3 regions of the Paenibacillus sp. E194 genome follow, and region 2 is predicted to be linked to each of the others. Evidence: riboswitches for the same ligand, from Rfam matches in the RefSeq annotation. Region 2 holds a riboswitch; each other region holds the start of a gene.

Region 1 (7,042 bases), on a different contig from region 2:
AAGTGAGCGGTCGGCGAACCATTGTGCTTGGTTCTGGCACTACAGGAGCTGATATGGCACTAACGCTATTGTATTGGACCCGTGACGTCGTCTATGTGAATCACGAGCAGAAGCCCTTGTCTGCTGATCAAATGCACCAATTGGACGCTCAGCGAATTGAAGTAATTAAAGCACAGATTGAAGAAGTAGTATGTGAGGCAGAAGGTGTCTTCCGTGGCGTGAGACTTTCCGATGGAAGGATCATTGATGGAGAGCGTGGATTTGTTGCCTTCGGAGGCAATGAGGTGAAGTCCTCCCTCGCAGAGCAGCTTGGGATAGAACGTCATGAAAATAAACACATTATGGTGGATCCACGTACGAAAATGACCAATGTCCCCAACGTATGGGCAGCAGGAGATGTATGTGTGCATTCGGAACAGGTTACGATTGCGATGGCGGAAGGTTCACAAGCTGCCATTTGGATGCATAAAGCAATCCGTCAACAGGCTTCCTCTAAAGAAGGATCCTCATCACCTTAGATTTTGCCAATGCCACCTTCCAGCATCCGATTGCTGCATTTGAGTTTCACTGCTGCTATCCGATTCCCTACGAAATCGCACCTACCATCATGGTGAGTTATGGAAAACATATTGCTACATACGGTACAATAGAGGCACAGACATAGTGCGTTAAGGGGGTGCCTCTTATTACGAAGAAGAATCAAATCATGTCCAGACTGCTTGGTTTCACGGCTCTATTGTTTCTCCTTGCTGGGTTAGCTCTTATCCTATATCCGAAGTGGAATCAATACAACGAACAACAAAGAGAGCTTCGTCTCCTTACTGAGTGGGACAACTTGCCGCAAGACAGCATTCAAGTAATCTCCAAGACACAAACCGATTCAACCACACCAAAAAAACGGGAGCCTAAATCCATTGACGGTCTCCTAGTATATGGGGCAATATCGATCGACAAAATCGATCTGCGAGAACCTATGGTAGAAGGAGCCACACCTGCTTCTCTCAAGGTTGGAAGTGGAATCGTTGTCCCCGGCCGAATGCCAGGCGAGATTGGCAACTTTGTATTGGCGAGCCATCGCAGTCTGACATTCGGCAGACACTTCAACAGGCTCGATGAGTTGAAAAAAGGCGATAAAGTTCAATTAGAAACATCAGATCAGACCTACACGTATACCGTGCAATCGAAATCCGTCGTGACCCCAGAAGACCTGTCCGTTCTCGATCAGAATCCAACAGACCGGGAGCTGACACTCATCACCTGTGATCCAATCGACACAGCCACACACCGACTTATTGTGAAGGCTGTCATGGAGAAGACTCCTTAAGCCGCATCAATCAAAGACGCCTCCAACACCACTGTTTCTGTGGGATTGAAGGCGTCTTTTTACCACGGCCTGCTAGCTTCGTGGTGTATAGAAGTTTTCCGTGTAGTAGACTTTCGATTTACCTCCGAAAAATACGCCTACACCCATCCGCGAATAATCCCCTAATATGTTAGCACGGTGCCCTTCCGAGTTCATCCAGTTCTCATGAACGAAGATAGCACTCGTCTGGCCAGCGGCAATATTCTCTCCTGCGGACTTATATATGATTCCGTCTGCCTTTATTCGATCGAACGGCGACTTGCCATCCGGGTTATTATGATCGAAGAAGCTTCTTACTCCCATATCACCGCTATGCTCGCGTGCTGTTCCCGCGATCTTATCGTTCCATTGCAGCGGCTTCTTGCCATTGCGTACGCGAACCGCGTTCGTTAAATCGAATATTTGATGTTCGAAGCTTGTCCGCAATTGCTCGCTAGGCGTTCCGAAGTAGCCCTTGAACGACAATTCCACAGCTTCAGCAATGAATTGGACAGCTGTTACTGTACCGCGCTGATTCAAATCATAGAACACCGTCGCATAAGCGTCGCCCATCTTGTGCATACTGTATGTTCCGCCGTTATCCTTGTAATTGTAGATGGTATTCCCTTTCTTAATTCGGCTGATAGAAGACCCGTAGGCTACTGCGACTTCCTGCTTCGTCGAACCAAATCCAATGCTGCCATAATCAGCCTTAGCATTCGAGTATAGGGCTACAACTTTCTTGTTGAGCACACCGACCTGCACATATTGCTTATAGTCCTTGTTATAAATGTACCACTCGAACCCGTACTCGCTTAAGTCTTTGCGTGTTGGTTGTCCCAGTCGCTCGAAGAGCTGCTTCTCACTCATACCGAGCGAAATGCCCAGAACCTTGACTCCTGCCGCCTGTGGCGCATTCAATTCTGATGCAGCAGCCCCACTTCCGCTTGTTGCATCCGCTGCATAGAGAGTTGGCTGTGGCATGAACATGCCGAACAGCAATGCAGCACTAAGCCCTATTGCAATTCGTCGCTTGGTGCCTACTAATGATTGTTTTTCTTCTACTTGCCAGTTTGCGTTGTTGTCAGTTGTTGCCATACAACGTGTCCCCATTCTTACCATCTCCCATTCTTTGACGTTATCCGCTCGAATGAGATGAACACCAGGGGCGCTTCTTGTATATACAAAAAAGCGCCACCCTAATGGCGGCGCACTTAAATAGACGCTCGTATTGTCGCAATTAGGGCAACCCGGCTGTCATCGCATTGTGTAAATGCATTAGACCCGTGGCTTTGCGTCCCCTGCTTTCGCGAGGGTTTGCCATTATCCAAATGTAACCGTTATATGTCTATGGTAACATGCAACAGAACTGCTTGTACACACCTGAACGATTGTAATCTTCTGTATGTGGACAGAATAGTAGGATGCCCGCCAAGGAACTCTCCTTGGCGGTTCATCACATCAACGTCTTACAAATAATCGCTTCCGAGCAATCCACATGAGTGCTGCGGCAGTAATTAGAATCATACCGACGATTGGCGATACAGGCGCTTCTTCACCAGTTTGCGGCAGCTTGCCGCCCGGTTTAGGATTCGGCTTCTTCGAATCCGTCTTGGCTCCTAGATCTGCATCATCCGGACTTCCTTCATCATCCTTGTCACCGTCTGGATTGCCCTTGTTTCCGCCCGGCTCCGTCGTATCTTCTGTATCTGGATCAGTTGTCTCACCAGGTACAGTTGGTCGATCAGGGTCAGTCGTCGTTCCAGGATTTGTTGGCGTCTTTGGATCTGTAGGATCGACGATCTGCCCAGGGATCGTTGGAATGTTCGGATCTGTCTTGGGAGGTGTCTTGTCGCCTGGCTTGCTTGGCTCCCACGGTTTGTAAGGATCCGTCTTGCCCCCTCCATCGGTATAACGGACATTCTCAACCGTAACGACAGTCAACTGTCCTCCCGTAATTTCGAACCCAATCCATGTAGTATTGCGAATATAGCCGCTCGGCGCCTCAGTTTCTTCGAAGAAGTATTTACCCGGCTTCAAGGCTGGAAGGAATGCTTCTCCGTTCGTATCCGTCGTCAGGATTGGAAGCTCTGCTCCTGCCTCATTTTTAACCAGTTGCTTCTCCTCATCCAGAAGGCGGAACTTAGCACCAGACAGCTTTTTCTCTTTATTCTCATATGCAATCTTAATCACCTTCACTGAACCCGTCGGCGGTAAATCAAGTGTATTACGTATCATGACTACTGCTTCCTTGCCAGCGTTCACATCAAACTCGATTATTTCCAAGTTCAACACATATCCGACTGGCGCCTTTGTTTCTTCTGCATAATACTTGCCCGGATTCAGGTTCGGAATCGTGACTTCGCCATGCTCATTCGTGATTAGCAGCGGCAATTCCAAGCCTGCTTGATCCTTGACTGGCTGCTTATTCGCATCCAGCAAACGGAACTCCGCACCTGGCAATTTCCTTTCTTCATTGGCCGCATCAACTTTAACCAACTTAGCAGTTCCGGTCTTAGGCACTTCAGGCTCACGTGTATTCGGTACCTTCACTTCAGCTACTGCCTTCTTGCTTACTGTGAATTCAAATAAATCACCGTTCAACACATACCCTACCGGTGCCTTCGTTTCTTGCGCGAAGTATTGGCCTGGATTCAGATTGGTAATGATTAATTGGCCATGTTCATCCGTTACCAACTGTGTCAATTCTTTGCCTGTTTGATCCTTGGCTGGCTGCTTATGTGCATCAAGGATACGGAATTCTGCACCAGGGAGTGTAGTATTCGTGCCTGCCGCCACTTTAATGATTTTCACCGATCCTGGAACCAGTTTGTTCAAGACGGTAACCGGTGTGTCCGTTCCGTTCTTGACTTCAACTGTAATCGGCTGAGTATTGAGCACATACCCTTCTGGCGCTGTCTTTTCTACTACATAGTAGGTGCCGCTCTTTAAATTGTCGAAGTTCAGGATACCATCTGCAACAGTTTGCTTCGCGGCAATGATATTTCCTTTCGCATCTTTAAGGACAAATTCCGCACCAGAGAGCAACGCACCGCTAGCTGCATCTTTCTTCGTTACAGTAATGGAGCCAGGAAGTGGTGTGTTCTCAACCGTACGCGTTGCTAGTGTTGTCTGATCCTTTTTAATATCAAATTGAATCGGCTTTGGATTTGAATCCAACTTATATCCCTCAGGAGCCTTTACCTCAATAAGTTGGTATTTGCCTCCGGGTTGGAGATCTTTCAGCCTAAGCTTCCCGTTTTTATCCGTCTGCTCATCCGTTCTACCAGGAACATCCTGATACACGTCATGTTCATCCTTTAATTGAAGCTTGAAGATGGCGCCCTGCAGCCCCTTGGATGGATAATCCGCATCGACCTTGGTCAACTCGAATTCCCATACGCCTTTCGTGTTTTTGATGACTTCTATTTGCTCGTCTTTTTTGAACGAAACAGAGCTCCAACCATCACCTTGAATAAAATATCCTTTTGGCGCTTCTACTTCTTTGAGCTTATATTTTCTAAATCTCTTATCTGTAAAAGTTGCCTCACCATTCTTATCAGTAACCAATTTTTCTAGTAAGACAGTTCCCGATTGATCATAGAGTTCAAATTCAACTCCTGGTAGCGTGATTTTTTCATTGTTTGCATCTACTTTTTTAATAATTAATTTACCGCGTCCTGAAGGGTTTGCTCCCCCTCCAGCTCCAGAGAGACTCACCTGAATTTGTGCCTCTTTGTTACCTTGACCAACTGTCTGCCCCTTAAAAGACACATCATTGGTAATGACATCACCGTCATTAGCATCAATATAGGATTGATACTCCATTCGGTACGATGTTTCCAGACTGTCAAGGTACGTAAGTGTGAAGGTTTGCCCGTTAAATTCAAGCTTCGCTACACTGTCCAGAGGCTCAACCAGTGTCCCGCCAGTCTGTGCTCCTGCCTCTCCCGCTCCTAGCTTATAGAGCTTAATCGATTTTTGATCCAATGTGTGACCCTTTGATAAGGTATCTGTTAGAACCGCACCTTTGTCAATAAAGGACTGGCTTCGGTTAATGGAAACTTTCCATAATGCAAGATCAGATTTTTCACCTTTCCCTTGCTCGCCTTTCTTGGATACATACTCTCCGCCAAATGCCGGTGGAACTTCTGCCGACTTCTCGAATACTTTCTTCCCGGCATCGCCCATATCATACATTTTTGCATTATTCTTATAAGTTTTATATACCTGTTTACCTTTCAAACTAGTATCATACGTAATACGATATGCCGTATTGATCGGCTTCTTCGTGAAGGTAATGACGATACCGTCTAGACCGTTTTCACTCACATTTTGGAACGTATAATCGGAGATCTCCGTTCCTTGCTTAACGTCATTTTCTCCGCCATTAAGATTTAATTCATACACCTTCAAGGAACCCGTTACAAAATCTTGCCCCTCTGTGTAGAAGTCCTTAACGACTGCCTCCTTAATCTCATTTAAATTGTAATTGAAGTCAATTTGCCATGTGATCACTTTTGTTATCGCATTGTAGCTGCCTGTTTTGTCTCCATTTGTAACCGTATATTTATCCGGTTTCGCTTTTCCAGTTACTTTGATATAAGGAACCTGAGGATCTTTTTCATTCCAATCCACAAGTTTTGCCGTGTTGATTTCTTCCTTTGTGAATTTATTAGGATCAAACTTTGTTACATATGAGATCTTATGCTTTGTTTTGATATTCTCGATGAGAATTTCAAAGCCTGCAGCTGTCTTTGTTACGGTGTAATCTTTCCCTGCTACCAGCTTCTTCTGTGTACCAGCCTCTTCAATTACAACGCTGCTTGGTACAAAATCAAATACATCCGTACTGAACGTGTCTTCAATTTTAACTTTATTCATTTCTTTACTATCCGAGTTAATTGTTAATGTCCAAGTAACCTCTTTATTCTTAAAATCAACAACACCGTCAGATTTGCTGAAAATGACCTGAACAATCGGTTGTTTTCCAACTTCTGTTGTACCATCATGTATTTCCACACTATTTGTAACCTCTGTGCTGTCGTACACGCGGTTAACAGATTTCGTTTTGTATTCAATTTTATAGGCACTGCTAATCGATTTGTTGAATTTCAACTCAAAACCGTCCGTTGTTGGTACGACGATGTAATCTTTCCCTTGTTCAAGTGCAGGGATCGATTTCTCCACAGCTGCGCCTGAATCCTTGATTGTCATCTCTTTAACGACAAACGATGTTTCATCCAGCTTTTGAGAATTACTCTGATCAAAGATATCCTTGATCCACGCATCCTTTTGATCAATGGTTCGCTCATTATAGTTGTACTCAATTGTCCATGTAATCGTCTGTGTACTAGAATCGTAATGAACGGATTTCTTGTTCAACGGTTTGCTGAATGTAATTTCCACTTCTTTTGTAACTTCATAAGGCTTGGGAAGCGTATCTCCTGTCAGCTTCGCTGAATTTTTAAATGATTTCGTTCGATAGTCAGGTCCATCTTTATAGCCAGACAAGTCAGTAATTATCGTTGCATACTCAACTCGATAAGCCTGATCGATATCGCCAAATGCAATACTAAATTTGGAATCTTCAGGATTTATCGTAAACTTGCTAGTAACATCGGCTCCCTTTATCGCTTCACCACCATCACGACGAACGTTGATTTCGTATATTTTGATGGAGGATTTGTCTAATACTAA
Region 2 (7,042 bases):
GAGACGTGTGGATTGGTTAATATGAGTAAGTATACTAACATTTAGGGGGAAAAAGTTTTGAAAAATGGGTTGCACTATTGTTGGGGGCAATATTAGTAGTAAGCATGACGGCTTGCGGAGATAAAAAGACGCTGCTGGAGCAAACAGCTCTTCTACAGCACAGACGACAACCGAGACAGAGAAAAAAGATGCTCCGGTTCCATCTGTCGATGAACTTATTCAAAAATCAATTGATGCAAGCAAATCGCTCAAGGACTTCTCTATGGAAAGCCAAGTGAAGCAAGGTCTTACGGTTAGCCAAGGTGAACAGAAGCAAGAGCAAAATACGGAAATAAAACTGAAAAGCGACATGACAAAGGAGCCTTTCAAACTGCATCAAGAAATGACAATGAACGTAGCGGGTCAAGGTGAGCAAAAAATCGTTCAGTATATTACGAAGGACGGCATTTATTCGCAAGTGAACGGGCAATGGACGAAGATGCCGGATGACATGAAGGCACAAATTCTTGAAGGTGCGGAGAAAGGGGCAAGCCCAGAGCAGTCCCTGGAACGCTTCAAATCGATTGCGAAAGATACGAAGGTATCCGAAGAGGGAACTAACTATATCTTGACGGCGGAATTGTCCGGTGACGGGATGAAGGAACTGGCGAAGTCGTTGATGACCCAATCTGGTTCTAACAGTAATCCACAAATGGAAGCAATGATTGAACAAATGAAGATTAAAAGCATCAAAATGAAGTTTGGTGTCAACAAGGAGTCGTACCTGCCGACGATATCCGATGTTGATATGTCTATGGAAGTAGAAGAGCAAGGGCAGAACGTTGCTCTCGATATGGTCATGACAAGCACATTCTCCAAGCATAACGAGATTGGCGAAATTAAGGTGCCACAAGAAGTATTGGACAGTGCTAAGTAATCACAGTGTATAGCCTAGACCGTCGAATCTATGGATTCGGCGGTTTTTTATTGCGTAAGTAGTCCTATTCTACTAGTTGCTCTATCGGAATAGGGCTACGCTCACTTTGTCTGTCAATCTATATTGGTTAATATGAGGGAGCATACTAACTTTGGGAGGCAGACGGTTTTGAAAAAGTGGACAGCAGCACTCGTAGCGATCATGGTAGTACTAGGCATTACAGCATGCGGTAACTCAACACCTACGGCAGGAGAATTGATTCAAAAGGCTACGGATGCGGATAAAACGTTGAAGAGCTATTCAATGGATGTCCATGTTGAGCAAGTGAATGGGATTCAAGGCGACAGCAGCAAAGAAGAAAAATCGGATATTAGAATCAAAACTGACTTCACAAAGGAACCGCTTGGTTTCTATCAAGATACGTCTATTGTGTCAGACCAAACGAACCAAACGATTAAACAATACTTCACCAAAGAAGGAGCATACTCTCAGGTCAATGGCGAATGGGCGAAAGTTCCGGATGAGTTGAAGGGCCAGTGGGAAACGAATATTAAAAGCCAAATGAGCTTGACGCAAAATCTCGACAAATTCAAGCCGCTAGAGAAAGATTCGAAGATTACCGAGGAAGGCAACGAATACATCATGACTACGGATGTATCAGGCGATAAAGGCAAGGAGTTGGCGAAGACGCTGTTGTCCGAGTCATCTGGTGAAGAAGCTGCGGAAGCGCTTGGCAAGATGAATGTTAAGACGCTTACCATGACATATGGCGTGAATATGGAAACCTACTTCCCGACAAAGAGCGACTTTACACTTGTGCTCGAAGGGGAAGAGAATGGACAGAAGATTTCGATCAGCATGAAGGTGACAAGCACAATTACGAAGCATAACGAAGTGGCTGAAATTAAAGTGCCGAAGGATGTTATCGACAACGCTCAATAAGATATGATTTCGATTATCGATGAAGAAAGAAAATAAAGTTATAGACTGAGAAAATATAGTTCCGACGGCATTGCTGTTATCACGCGGTACACCCCGTAAAAGGAAAAAAGAAGCAGAGATCCTATGTGACAATCTAGGATCTCTGCTTTTTGTGTCATGATGAATATCTTATTGCTCGTGTATCACGCGGTACAAGACGAGTGCCGCCTGCGCTCGAGTGAGCGTTCCCGCCGGATCAAGTTTGTTATCGGTGGTTCCTTTGATAAGTCCTTTGCTCACTGCGTACACAACGGCTGTCTTTGCATCCTGTGAGATGTATGCTTCATCCTTAAATCCAAGCGAAGCGCTTGAATGGGACAGATCAATTTTCAATGCCCGCGTAAGCATCACGACCATTTCTTCGCGAGTAATCGGTTTACGTGCCCCAGGCTCTGCAATCCGCTGTTCCCAAGTCTTTTCGTTATTCGTCAAGCGATCAAGCAAGGTGGCGAACTCCGCTTGGGTAATAACTTCGTTCGGCTTGAATGTGTGTATGCTGTCTTTGCCGCGCATCAGTCCGTGAGCTGCAATGACTTCAATTTCATCCTTTGCCCAATGTGCAGTAAGATCATCGAAGGATCTTGCATGCTCTGCAATCGTGTAGGTGCCGAACTGCGTGATCTGGAAGGAAATATGCTTCTTATCAGCTGCCTTCATTCCGGCCAGTTTATAGCTCCAAGCATTGGTTGTTACGCCTTGAGCTTCTGCGTACACGCCTGCCTTACGAATATCTTTTGTAGCTTCCATCAGCTTCAAGGAGATTTCCAACAGGATATTCTTTGCTTCTTGCGGCCCACGGATCGTGATCATCGGAGACGTAAAGGTCGTCTCGCTATGATGCTTGCTAAAACCTTTGTCCTTATGCTCTGCAAGAGACACCACAAGCTCGAGTCCGCTCGTTCCGATGAGTTCCACAATAGACTTATTCGGAATGGTAATATCGAATTCGGCTGTAGACAGAAGCAAATCCTTGCCTGATTCCTGCAGCAGTTTGGCGGCCGATTTGTCCAGCGTGAAGGAGACTTCATTGTAATCCTTCATGCTTACATCGCTAATATCGGGTTGAACCTGCTTGGCATTTTTGTCCTGCAGCTGTTTTTACACGGTATTCGCATCTATCTTGAACTCCGCATTCACTGCATGCTCCTTCATCGTCTCTGCCAGTAATCCTGCCTTCATCGTCTTACCGGCTGGAATTGTTCCCACAGAAGTCGAAGGTGTAGAACTACTAGAACCTCTAGAGCCTTCAGATGAGGAAGACGAAATAGGCAACTCTGGCTTCGGATTCGGAACAGACGGCTTGATGACATCAACGGTAGACGAGTGAATGTAACCGATTCGGATCCGTTCATTGTTTGCGTTGAACAGATTCGCATTTACAAGATTGAAGGTATATTTCCCTTCTTGGTCGCTCAAGAAAGCGATGGTTGCTATGTCGCCGTCTCCTTCATAAGCGCCTCCGTTGAGATTTACGGAGTAATCCAATTGCTTCTGGCCATTAGGTAAATCGGTTATGTTCTTTGTCGTGATAAGTGGGACATCCGGATAGTTCAACTTTTGATAGGTAGCCATCGTAACGCTTGGCTTTATATCTAAGAGAGTCAAGCGGCTGTCATAAGTAAGACTGAATGAAGCTGAATATACTGCTTCCGACACAGAATATTCGACCTTTACATCGAATGGATCTCCTGTCAGAACCTTAGATTTGCTGAGGCTAGGAGATACAACATCGGGATCGGGCTTTTTATCGTCGACGGAATTCTGCGTGACGAAGTTCTGTGTGTAATATACATTTGAATTCCCCCCGAAGTACACACCCACCCCTAGATGAGAAAAGTCTCCCAAAATATTCGAACGATGTCCTTTCGAGTTCATCCAGTTCCCGTGAACGAAGATGGCACTCGACTGTCCAGCAGCAATGTTTTCCCCTGCCTTTTGGTATACGATTCCGTCCGCCTTCAGCCGATCGAACGGTGATTTGCCGTCCGGATTGTTATGATCGAAGAAGCTTCTCAGCCCCATATCGTCGCTATGCTTGCGAGCAGTTCCCGCAGCCTTTTCATTCCACTTCAATGGCTTCATGCCCTCGCGGACACGCACAGCATTAGCCAAATCGAGGATTTGTTGCTCAAAGCTTGTCTGCAATCGCTTGCTAGGCGTGCCAAAGTACCCCTTGAACGCCAGTTCCACATCCTGGGCAATAAATTGGACAGCCGTCACCGTATTCCCTTGATGGAGATCATAGAACACGGTTGCATACATACCGCCGACCTTGTGCAGGCTATATTGTCCGCTGTTGTCCATATTGTAAATCGTATTGCCTTTCCTAATTTGACTGAGGGAAGATCCGAAGGCTACCTCTACCTCCTGCTTGGTTGAACCGAATCCAATGCTGCCATAAGAATCATTCGCATTCGTATAGAGTGCAACGACCTTGTGATCCTGAACACCAACTTGTAAGTAATGTTTATAATCCTGATTGTAAATATACCACTCGAAGCCATATTCACTTAGATCCTTGCGAACCGGCAGTCCGATTTTTTGGAATAGTTGATCCTCGCTCATTCCTATGGTGATGCCTTGCAGTTGGTCTGCCCCTGCCTGCGGAGCATTGTTCGTTTTCGTGACAGTAATCTTACTACCGACCAGCTTATCCGCTGCATAAAGGGTCGGCTGATAGATAAGTATCCCGGCTAACAGCGCAGCGCTAGCTGTAATCGTCATACGCCGCATTCTTCCTGCTTTAATGTGTTTATGCTGTTCTTGGTACATTGCGTTGTTGGTTGCTGTACAACATGGCCGCATCATTTCATCTCCTATTCTTTTACATTCTGCGATCAAATGAGATGAACAGCGGGGACGTTTTACAATAGCACAAAAAAAGCGCCACCCTAATGGCAGCGCACTAAAAAAAGACGCACGTAATGTCGCAATTAGGGCAACCCGGCTGTCATCGCATTGTGAAATACATTAGACCCGTGGCTTTGCGTCCCCTGCTTTCGCTAGGGTTTGCCATTATCCAAATGTTACAGATTAAATGTCTATAGTAACATGTTAATGAACAGCTTGTATACAACTGTGCCTATAGGTACGCAAAATTCATCAAGTACCACGTCTATCAACCCAGTACGATATTTATGTTAGTCATGCACTTCTTCAATGAAGCTGCCCCATTTTAAAAAAGGATCACGAAAGTGATCGATCTACTATTCTCTCATTCAGGCTACCAGCAGTATCTATGCAGAAAAGACCTCGCAATGGGAATGATCTGCTTGCTCCGGGAATACATATGTGATGTACGAGTTATCGCTCGGCAATTGTCTTTTTCATTGGCTCTCCCAGTCTACAACATTATTTTCATCTAACAGTCGAGACCATATTTCTAAGGCTATTTCCATTGAATTCAGTTAGATTGAAGACAAACTCCCGTGATATACTATACCGCGGGATTCTTTATGTTTTTTGTCTATAGTTCAATACGTAATTATCGGACACCATTAAGATTTCACTTCAATTTTAGTTAGAATCACATTGGCCGCTTCTACTACACCACCAGCATTCTGAAAAGTTTCTGACAGTTTTTGCGCATTTTCCTGATATGTCCGATTCGTCAACACCTCAGATACCGCTGCTGCCACATATTTTGGCTTCTTTCCTTTCAACTTTAAACCTGCACCCAGTTGAGCAACCCGATCAGCCACTAATCCTTGTTCGCTATGTTGCGGAAATAAAACCATTGGAACTCCAAAATACAGGCTTTCATTCGTACTATTCATACCGCAATGGGTAATAAATACATCTGCTGTCTGTAATATCGATATTTGATCTACGACGTTTTTCACTGTGAAATTTATTGGTATGTTGCCAAGAGAAGCAATTTCCGTTTTTTCACCAACTGACATCACAACATCATAGTCCGTATCTGCAAATGCCTGGATAATGTTTTGGTAAAAAGCTTGATTTTGATTCAGTATCGTCCCAAGGGAAATGTAGATTAGTTTTCTATCCCTTTTAATATTCTGTACCGACGGAGACTGCTTGATGGAAGGTCCGACAAAAGCATATCGCTCAGAAAACGTATCCGCCATCGGTTGGAATTCTTTCGTGGTATAGACAATGGTGTCTGTTTCATTATTATTTTGAACAATCGATACAAAATTCTCTATTTCATACCCATGATTCTTTAACAACTGAATTTTTCTGTTCATTCGGGGCAAACCCACGATCATTCTCCATAAATCGATGAAACCACGCTTCATCAGTTTCGCAGTATACTGGTTAAAAGCAAAGGTAGTAGTCGAACAAACATATGGAATTTCTAGTTTTTTAGCAAATAATTTTCCCCAAAAGCATATAGAGTCGGATACAATACAATCCGGCTGAATTTCCCTTAATTCCTTACATACCTTCTCATCCAAAGCGATGGTCGTATCGGCAACCATCTCAATTAATGCTGTAAAATCTTTGCCAACCTTACGATCCATTTCCTTTTGTGATAGCTGGGGCAAGAACTCATCACAAGCAATAAATGCAGCACCAGCACCTTCTATTTTTTCCTGAAACTCTAGAAAGGAATAGTACCAAACTTGATGGCCTCTATTGACTAACTCGGCTACCACCGGAATGGTCGGATTGGTATGACCATGCGCGGGTATCGAAAAAAATACAATTTTGCTCATTCTGATTCATCTACCTCCCGCTCCGCTTTTTGGATCATCTCTACAAATTCCATGAAATGATTACTTTTTAAGAGAGCAATTCCTTTTGTTGCATCTTCTCCCAAGACAATCAGCTTATCACCAGCTTGAATCTGATACATTTCGCGTGCCTGTTTAGGAATGACAATCTGTCCCCGATCTCCTACTTTCACAACACCAAAGAACTGCTTCCCCTTGGGAGCGAGCTGATTCGCCGCTTCTTCACTCATATCACGGGATAATTGATCTAAGGTTACTTGAAAAAGTTCAGCGAGTATCCTGCATTTAAAAATATCGGGCAAGGCCTCCCCGTTTTCCCACTTTGCTACGGTCTGTCGTGATACGTTTACCTTCTCAGCTAATTGTTCCTGACTGAATTTATGCTTTTTACGCAACACACGAATATTCATACCAATCATATTTTTCATCTCCGTATACATTAAATATA
Region 3 (7,042 bases), on a different contig from region 2:
CTGTTCCAATAGCTAAGGCACCTGCAGTATGTGAACTGGAGGGGCCGATCATAACCGGTCCAATCACATCAAAACAACTTTTGTAATTAACAACCCTTTTTTCTTTAACAGGTACTAATTTCATGTTCATATTAGTTTCCTCCCCATAGTTGCCATACTAGTCACCCGCCCACCATGTAAGGGTTTTCAAAAGTAACACTAAGAATCATCAAACCCTTTCTTAGTACGAATTGAATACTTGGATAAATTATCGTTGTAATCATACTCGTTGCAATCAATGCCATCAAAACAACGATGTTTTCTGATCCTTCTCACATAATTTGAAATAATTTATTATAGTAATTATTTTTTATTACTACACAGACAGAGTACCACATAGATATTCATGCAGTCAAACAAATGATAATAAATTATTTTTATCGGAATTTTTTATTACAAATTTAATGTTTCTCCCTTTTAAAATTCTAAAAAACTTGTTATAAGTTATAATAGGGTTGTCTATTTTGAATGCTGGCTTCTTCATTAAACGAAACCTTGCCGATAAAAGACCCGAAGTTGGGTTGTCTATAGCTGAAAAAAGAAGAACGCATCTATGTACGAGAAGTAAAGCGCATCTTTTATTGAAAGAGATTTTGCTCAACCTTGGAATTGAATATGAATTCGCGAGCAATTTCATAGTGAATGAAATTCAGGAATAACTGATTAGGAGGAATACTTAAATGGATAATGAACTATTTCGACACTATCAAAACATAATGAATTATTTCGGGGAAATTTTGGGATCTAATTATGAATTTGTATTACATGTTTTAAATCCTAATGGGGGTTCTCAAATCGGTCACATAGTCAATGGAGACTTAAGTGGAAGATCTTTAAATGGCCCTTTAACTGACTATGCAAAAAAATTAATCAACGAAAAGGTATATTTAAAAAAGGATTATGTTGTAGATTATGTTGGAGAAGGACCAAGAGGTAAAAAATTCCGTTCATCAACTTTATTTATAAAAGATCGTGAAGGTCAATTACAAGGTCTTTTATGTATAAATTTTGATGCGGATGTCTATAGAAAAGTCGCAAAGGATATATTAAAATTGGCCAATCTAAGTTCAGCTATAGATCTTATCGAACAGGAAACTGACCAGGAACAACCTATTGAAAAACTTACCGATAATATTCGTAATATCATTTATGGAGTAATAGATAAAGATATATTAGAATCCGGTGCTCAGTTATCACCTGAACAAAAGAAACTTGCTATTTTCAAATTAAAGGAATACGGGGTATTTGAAGTTAAAGGTACAATAAATGAAGTTGCTGAAATAATGGGAATGTCGGAATCAAGTGTTTATCGTTATCATCAAATGATATCTCGCAACGACAAGTAGCCCCAATCGAATCAGAACAATAAATCGAGCAATACAACCTTGGATCAATCCGAGGCCGTAGAGCGAAACAAAAGACGACTATTATTCTATTTATGGGATAATAGTCGTCTTTTTCACTGTATACACAAGCCTGTACCACTGGCTTCTCACTTCGGTAGCTTTACTATTCTCTTCACGTTAAGAGCGAAGATTGCCATTATGCCTTGTAACTCCATGCCAACAAGATCTAAGGATAACGCTACGCCATACCCATGTCTATGTTTGAGTTCACTGTTCTTCGCCTCAATTTTGTAGCGTTCTTTTGCCTTTGTTTTGAAAAATTCTCCCTCTTGGAATACCATTTGCTAGGTGTGTAGTTTTTGGCAGTAGGTATTTCAGCCACTAGACCCTTTTTACAGCGCGCATATAAAATTTTATACTCATAGCCATGTATCCTCGATAAAACTCTAGTATCAAGTTTCAAAACAATAAGCGTAAAATGATAATGGAAATAATACCGCCCAGTACGGTTCCCAATAAACTTCTTGTTTTTATCGCAATTAAAAAAGTCGGTATGGCTGCAAAAAAATTCAATGTTGTTGGTAAGAGATGTAAGCTTTCCGTCATGGATAAATATCTCTTGACCTATCAGAGCTGCTATTACAGAAATGGGAACATAATTTAACCAACGCATTGCCCATTCTGGTAATTCAAAACGACTAAGCACCATAAGAGGAACGACCCTTGGAATGAACGTGACAAAAGCTGAGCCTAGAATAATCAAAAAAATGTCCCATCTTACTTCCATTTTTCTACCACCATTCCTATTGTTGAAGCAATAATTGTAGCCACAATAACGCCCATACTGCTGGACAAAAAGAAAGAACTTCCCACAGCAATGACCACTGCAATAATTGCGACAACGATATCAAGTTTGATTCTATTTCGCCCTAACATGGAGAGTACGAGAATGCCAATAAACATAGCTGGCAAGGCAAATGCTAGTCCGAATTTCTCCGGATTCGAAATCCATTGTGCCAAAAATGCTCCTGCTAGATTCGCTACAAGCCAATTTACATAAGCGGTTATGTTGAGACCATGCATCCATTTCTCACTGATTCGCTTTCTCTTGGCCGCCTCGGTAATCGCGACACCGAATGTCTCATCGGTGAGTAGAGTACCTACTAGCATGTTGCGAAGTGGAGTAAGATGCCGGAAATAAGGTGCTAGTGCGGCACTAAGTAAAATATGACGAAGATTGACAAAGAAAATCGTAATAATAATGGCAGTAATCGAACTACTTGCTGCTATCATACCCGCAGCAATAAACTGAGCTGAGCCAGCATAGAGAATCATAGACATCAGAGCGATCTCAGTGATGCTAAGTCCCGCAGTCTTTTGGATCACACCTGCAGCTAATCCGATACTTAAATAACCCAGCAGCGTGGGGACACAATCTTTTACTCCTTGGATAAAGCTATCCTCATCTCTCGGAGACGAATTCATTTGGACGTTCGACAGACTCATTTCATTCCCTCTTTATTTTCAAGTATTAGAAGCTAACTTACTAACTACTACGAAAAAGTGAAAGAAAATACGGTTCAATTTATTTGAACCGTTTCCCGGTAACAACATGAAATAGGTTAGGAGCGTTTTTCCAAAGCGCTTCTGCTTTCTCTGGGCCCACTTCTTTCACTAATTCTGAGAACATAATGTCATGCCTGATGTATTCCATCGCGATTAACACAAGTGCCGGGTCTTCCGTTTTTACCGCCCATGCAGGTGTATTTGGCGCGAAATTTGCAATTAAGACTTCTTCATTATCTCGTGCAACAATCGTTAAGCGGCCGTTCATACGTTCCTCAGCTACTTCTGGAGCCATGTAATTGTGATGAGTAGTTGCCCCAAGCTGAATCTCAGGTGCTCCAAAAAGAATAGAAAAGACGTGGATATTATCCTTTATCCGCTCATCTATAGCACCTTTTATCGAAGCGACTTGTGGTTCCCAGATCGACAACCATATTTCTTTTTTAGCTTTATCGATTATGTCAATCATTTCGGCCACAACGCGCTCATCACTGCTGATGCGTCGAATAACATCTACTTCTTGTTCACTTTCTAACGCAGATAAATTCTTTTCAAGATAATCCATAGAATTGTCAAAGTCATTACGCAATCGATGGATTAACTCTTTTGCTGGTAAAGGTGCATAGGTTACGGGGTCAGAAGGTACTGTGTACACCGCACCTTTATCCATTAATTTTGCCAATACTTCATAAATCGTTGAACGAGGCACACCCGACCTTTTGCTTATTTCATATCCGGTTATAGGGGAGTTTTTCAAAAGCCCTATGTACGCTTTACATTCATATTGTGAAAAGCCCCATTTCTGAAGTTCTTTAAAAAGTTCTTCCATGGCAACTCCTTTAGTAGTTAGTGTGTTACTTACTATAAAATAAAATGAATTAGCTGTCAAAGCTATAGCGAATGAACGATATTGATTGCATTAATTTGACTTATAAGGAAAGTTACACTCGGTTATCATTTTACGAACTCTGGATCGTTTATCCAAATTTAAATAGTCTCACCCCCTCCCTTTAGACCTACTGCCCAAGCCTTATCGCAAATTTGGAATATGTAAAAATACATTGCAGGGAATATCGAGAGAACGGCGCAGTTACGGGGCTGATGCCCAACATCAAACCATATGGAATTCATATAACATCCTCTTATCGCATCCGGATTTTAACATGATAGGGTTATAAGTGAATAATAATATCGAACTATGTTCAGATATTCACAAATAATCCGTATGACCCATTAAATAAACGCGAAACTGCTGTATATTTAACGGTGTAAACATGTATCGTTATGCAAGAGTATGCATGTTTGCACAGATATTACTAGGCAAAGCTAGGGAAATCTAGTGACGCAAAACTAAAGGGGCTAAGGAAGAAATTCTATGCTAGCCAGTTGCCGATTAATAGATCCTAACCCTATTAGTCGTATGCGTTGTTTTGTATAGTTATAGCAAGATCCCCCACCCTAGCTGCCTATTAATAAAATCTATTGATAGGAAGTGAGTAACGGATGAAGACTAGGAAAAAGCAGAGTGCCCGGAGATTATTCGCAATGACGGTAGTGACCATCATGATGTTCGTGTCTTCGTTGGCACCGGCTTATGCAGGGTCGGCTGTTTCCGCAGCACAGGAACCTGTGGTCAAAAACGCGACAAAGGAAATCCGGAATGTTATGTACTATGGCGATTGGTCGATTTGGGGAGGACAAGGGAACTTCTATCCCAAGGATATTCCTGGCGATCAATTAACCCACTTGAACTATGCGTTTCTCGATTTTGACGCCCAAGGCAACCTTGTCTTTACGGACAAAGATGCGGCTGTAGAAGCGCCTGTCGGCCAGGAAGGCGTACAATGGCAAGCGGCCAATGCGGGCAGCCTTATCGCCCTACAGCAATTGCGCGCAGAAAACCCGAATCTGAAGATTGGCATCTCTCTTGGCGGATGGTCGAAATCAGGCGACTTCTCTGTCGTAGCGGCCGATGCTTCAAAACGGGCGAATCTGATCCAAAATGTGATGACATTCATCAAGTACACGAACATGGACTTCGTGGATGTCGATTGGGAGTTCCCAGCTGAAATTCGACAGCCTGATCTGGTCGATAATAAGAACGATGAAGGCACGAAATACGCCACGCCGGAGGATAAAAACAATTATATTTTGCTCCTGCAAGACCTCAAAAACGCATTGAATAAGCAAGGATCCGAGCTTGGGAAAGCGTATGAACTGTCTGTTGCGCTTCCGGCGCCAAAGAGCAAGATCGATATCGGCATAGATGTGCCTAGACTGTTCAACATTGTAGACTTCGCCAACATTATGAACTATGACATGCGCGGCGCATGGGATGAAGTAAGCGGCCATCATACTGGCTTGTATACGAATCCGAACGACCCGCTCACGGGCAACAACCTGTCGGTCGACGAAAGCGTAAAATACTTGATTGAGCAAGGTGCCGAGCCGAACAAGATTGTGATTGGGGCGGCCTACTACACTCGCGGCTGGGATAAAGTGTCGCAAGGATCCGATCCGAGTCATCCAGGACTATTCGGCGAAGCGGCACTATCCGCCAAGGATGCGGATCAGTCTCCATCCCGCGGCGCGGTTGGCGAAGCAGCGCTCACCATTGGGGACGCCGGCCGTCGAACAGGGATTTGGTCTTATCGCAACCTTGACAAGCTAAAGGCCACTTACCCAAATCTCAAGGAATATTGGGATGATGCAGCCAAAGCTCCCTATCTGTATGATGGGACAACTGGCGTATTCTACACCTATGACAATGAACGATCCATTCAAGAGAAAACGAAATATGTGCTCGAGAATGGTCTGGGCGGCGTAATTGCTTGGATGGCTTCCAACGATGCCCCTACTACGAATCCTACCAAGCGTGACAAATTAACAAAGACAACGAAAGAAGGCCTCTTCGGAAGCCAGCCGTTGACAACCCATGAAATTAAATATACCAAGCTGGACGTTACGGCAGATGTGAAATCGTATACAGAAGCTTGGGGCAACAATAAAGGGGTTGAAATTTCCCTCTTCAATAACGAGTCCTTGACCGAATCGAATTCAGTGTTGAGAGCCGTGGAAAGAGGCGCGAAAACGGTTAAGCTGCCGAAGCTTTACATCCAAGCCGATGGGCCGCTGACTTCCGGCGATTATTTGGCGGGTATCGTAACTAATGAGAACGGTTACACGGTCGTCGATTTGAAATCGGTCTATGATGCAAAAACGATTGAAACTGGCAGATCCTATACGTTCAAACTAAAGGGAGATGCCAAGATTACAAGCATGGAGCTGGTTCAGCGGGTGTCGGATAACAGCCCAGAAATGAACAGACAACTCATTTGGGGTGATGAAGCTCCAAGCAAGAATCAACCGCCTGTATTGCATGGCGTAACGAACCTGACGCTTACAGTCGGCGACAACTTTGATAAGCTGGCTGGCGTAACGGCTACGGACGCAGAAGACGGAGATCTCACATCCCATATTGCCGTGACGGGAGAAGTCAATACGAATGCAGCCGGCAAGTATGAGCTGGTTTACTCCGTTACGGACTCGCAAGGATTAACGGTCGAGAAACAACGTACCATTACCGTTATCGAAACGACAGCACCGGGGTATGACTTTGGGGTTGGCCAAGGAATCGAGTGGCCGAAGCAAATCAATTCCCCATTCATCGACATGGTTGCATGGGTTACCAAGCCGGGCTATTCCAACAACGGCGCTCCTAACCTTGCCAGAATTTCCGAGGATACCGGCGTGAAATTCTTCAATCTTGGCTTTGTTCAGCCCGTTGGGCATCAAGTAGCGGACGGCAAAGTGCAATGGGGCTGGGGAGGACATGCATTACTAAGCGAAAAGAATCCGCAAGACACCCAATATCAAGGAATTAAGCAGTCCATCCGGGAAATTCGCGAGTTGGGCGGAGATGTCACGATCTCGCTAGGCGGTGCGAACGGAGCTGCATTCTGGGAAGTTACTCAAGATACCGATACGCTCTTTAATACTTATATGGAGCTGGTTCAAGGCTATGGACTGACCCGATTTGACCTTGACATTGAGGGCGGCGCTCAGAACAAAGACATGAATATCGCCAACGC

What was found. Region 2 has a riboswitch for cyclic di-GMP ahead of AZ66_RS30510 (CAP-associated domain-containing protein). Riboswitches for the same ligand answer to the same signal wherever they lie in the genome.
Region 1: another riboswitch for cyclic di-GMP. It lies ahead of AZ66_RS01230 (CAP domain-containing protein); the one in region 2 lies ahead of AZ66_RS30510 (CAP-associated domain-containing protein).
Region 3: another riboswitch for cyclic di-GMP. It lies ahead of AZ66_RS33350 (glycosyl hydrolase family 18 protein); the one in region 2 lies ahead of AZ66_RS30510 (CAP-associated domain-containing protein).

What each region holds. Positions count from the first base shown of each region.
Region 1 is NZ_JMDX01000004.1:47,247-54,288, forward strand. It holds gene AZ66_RS01220 (NAD(P)/FAD-dependent oxidoreductase) at 1-518, shown strand, start outside; gene AZ66_RS01225 (class D sortase) at 707-1,324, shown strand; gene AZ66_RS01230 (CAP domain-containing protein) at 1,397-2,455, opposite strand; cyclic di-GMP riboswitch class I at 2,584-2,674, opposite strand; gene AZ66_RS01235 (SpaA isopeptide-forming pilin-related protein) at 2,804-7,042, opposite strand, start outside.
Region 2 is NZ_JMDX01000053.1:9,904-16,945, reverse strand. It holds gene AZ66_RS09865 (DUF6612 family protein) at 263-916, shown strand; gene AZ66_RS09860 (DUF6612 family protein) at 1,085-1,858, shown strand; gene AZ66_RS09855 (S-layer homology domain-containing protein) at 2,027-2,938, opposite strand; gene AZ66_RS30510 (CAP-associated domain-containing protein) at 2,996-4,621, opposite strand; cyclic di-GMP riboswitch class I at 4,832-4,921, opposite strand; gene AZ66_RS09845 (macrolide family glycosyltransferase) at 5,395-6,576, opposite strand; gene AZ66_RS09840 (helix-turn-helix transcriptional regulator) at 6,573-7,013, opposite strand.
Region 3 is NZ_JMDX01000102.1:3,812-10,853, forward strand. It holds gene sdaAB (L-serine ammonia-lyase, iron-sulfur-dependent subunit beta) at 1-130, opposite strand, end outside; gene AZ66_RS15345 (helix-turn-helix transcriptional regulator) at 720-1,385, shown strand; partial or broken gene AZ66_RS15350 (IS5/IS1182 family transposase) at 1,532-1,729, opposite strand; partial or broken gene AZ66_RS15355 (AzlD domain-containing protein) at 1,845-2,172, opposite strand; gene AZ66_RS15360 (AzlC family ABC transporter permease) at 2,163-2,891, opposite strand; gene AZ66_RS15365 (TrmB family transcriptional regulator) at 2,971-3,780, opposite strand; cyclic di-GMP riboswitch class I at 4,261-4,345, shown strand; gene AZ66_RS33350 (glycosyl hydrolase family 18 protein) at 4,455-7,042, shown strand, end outside.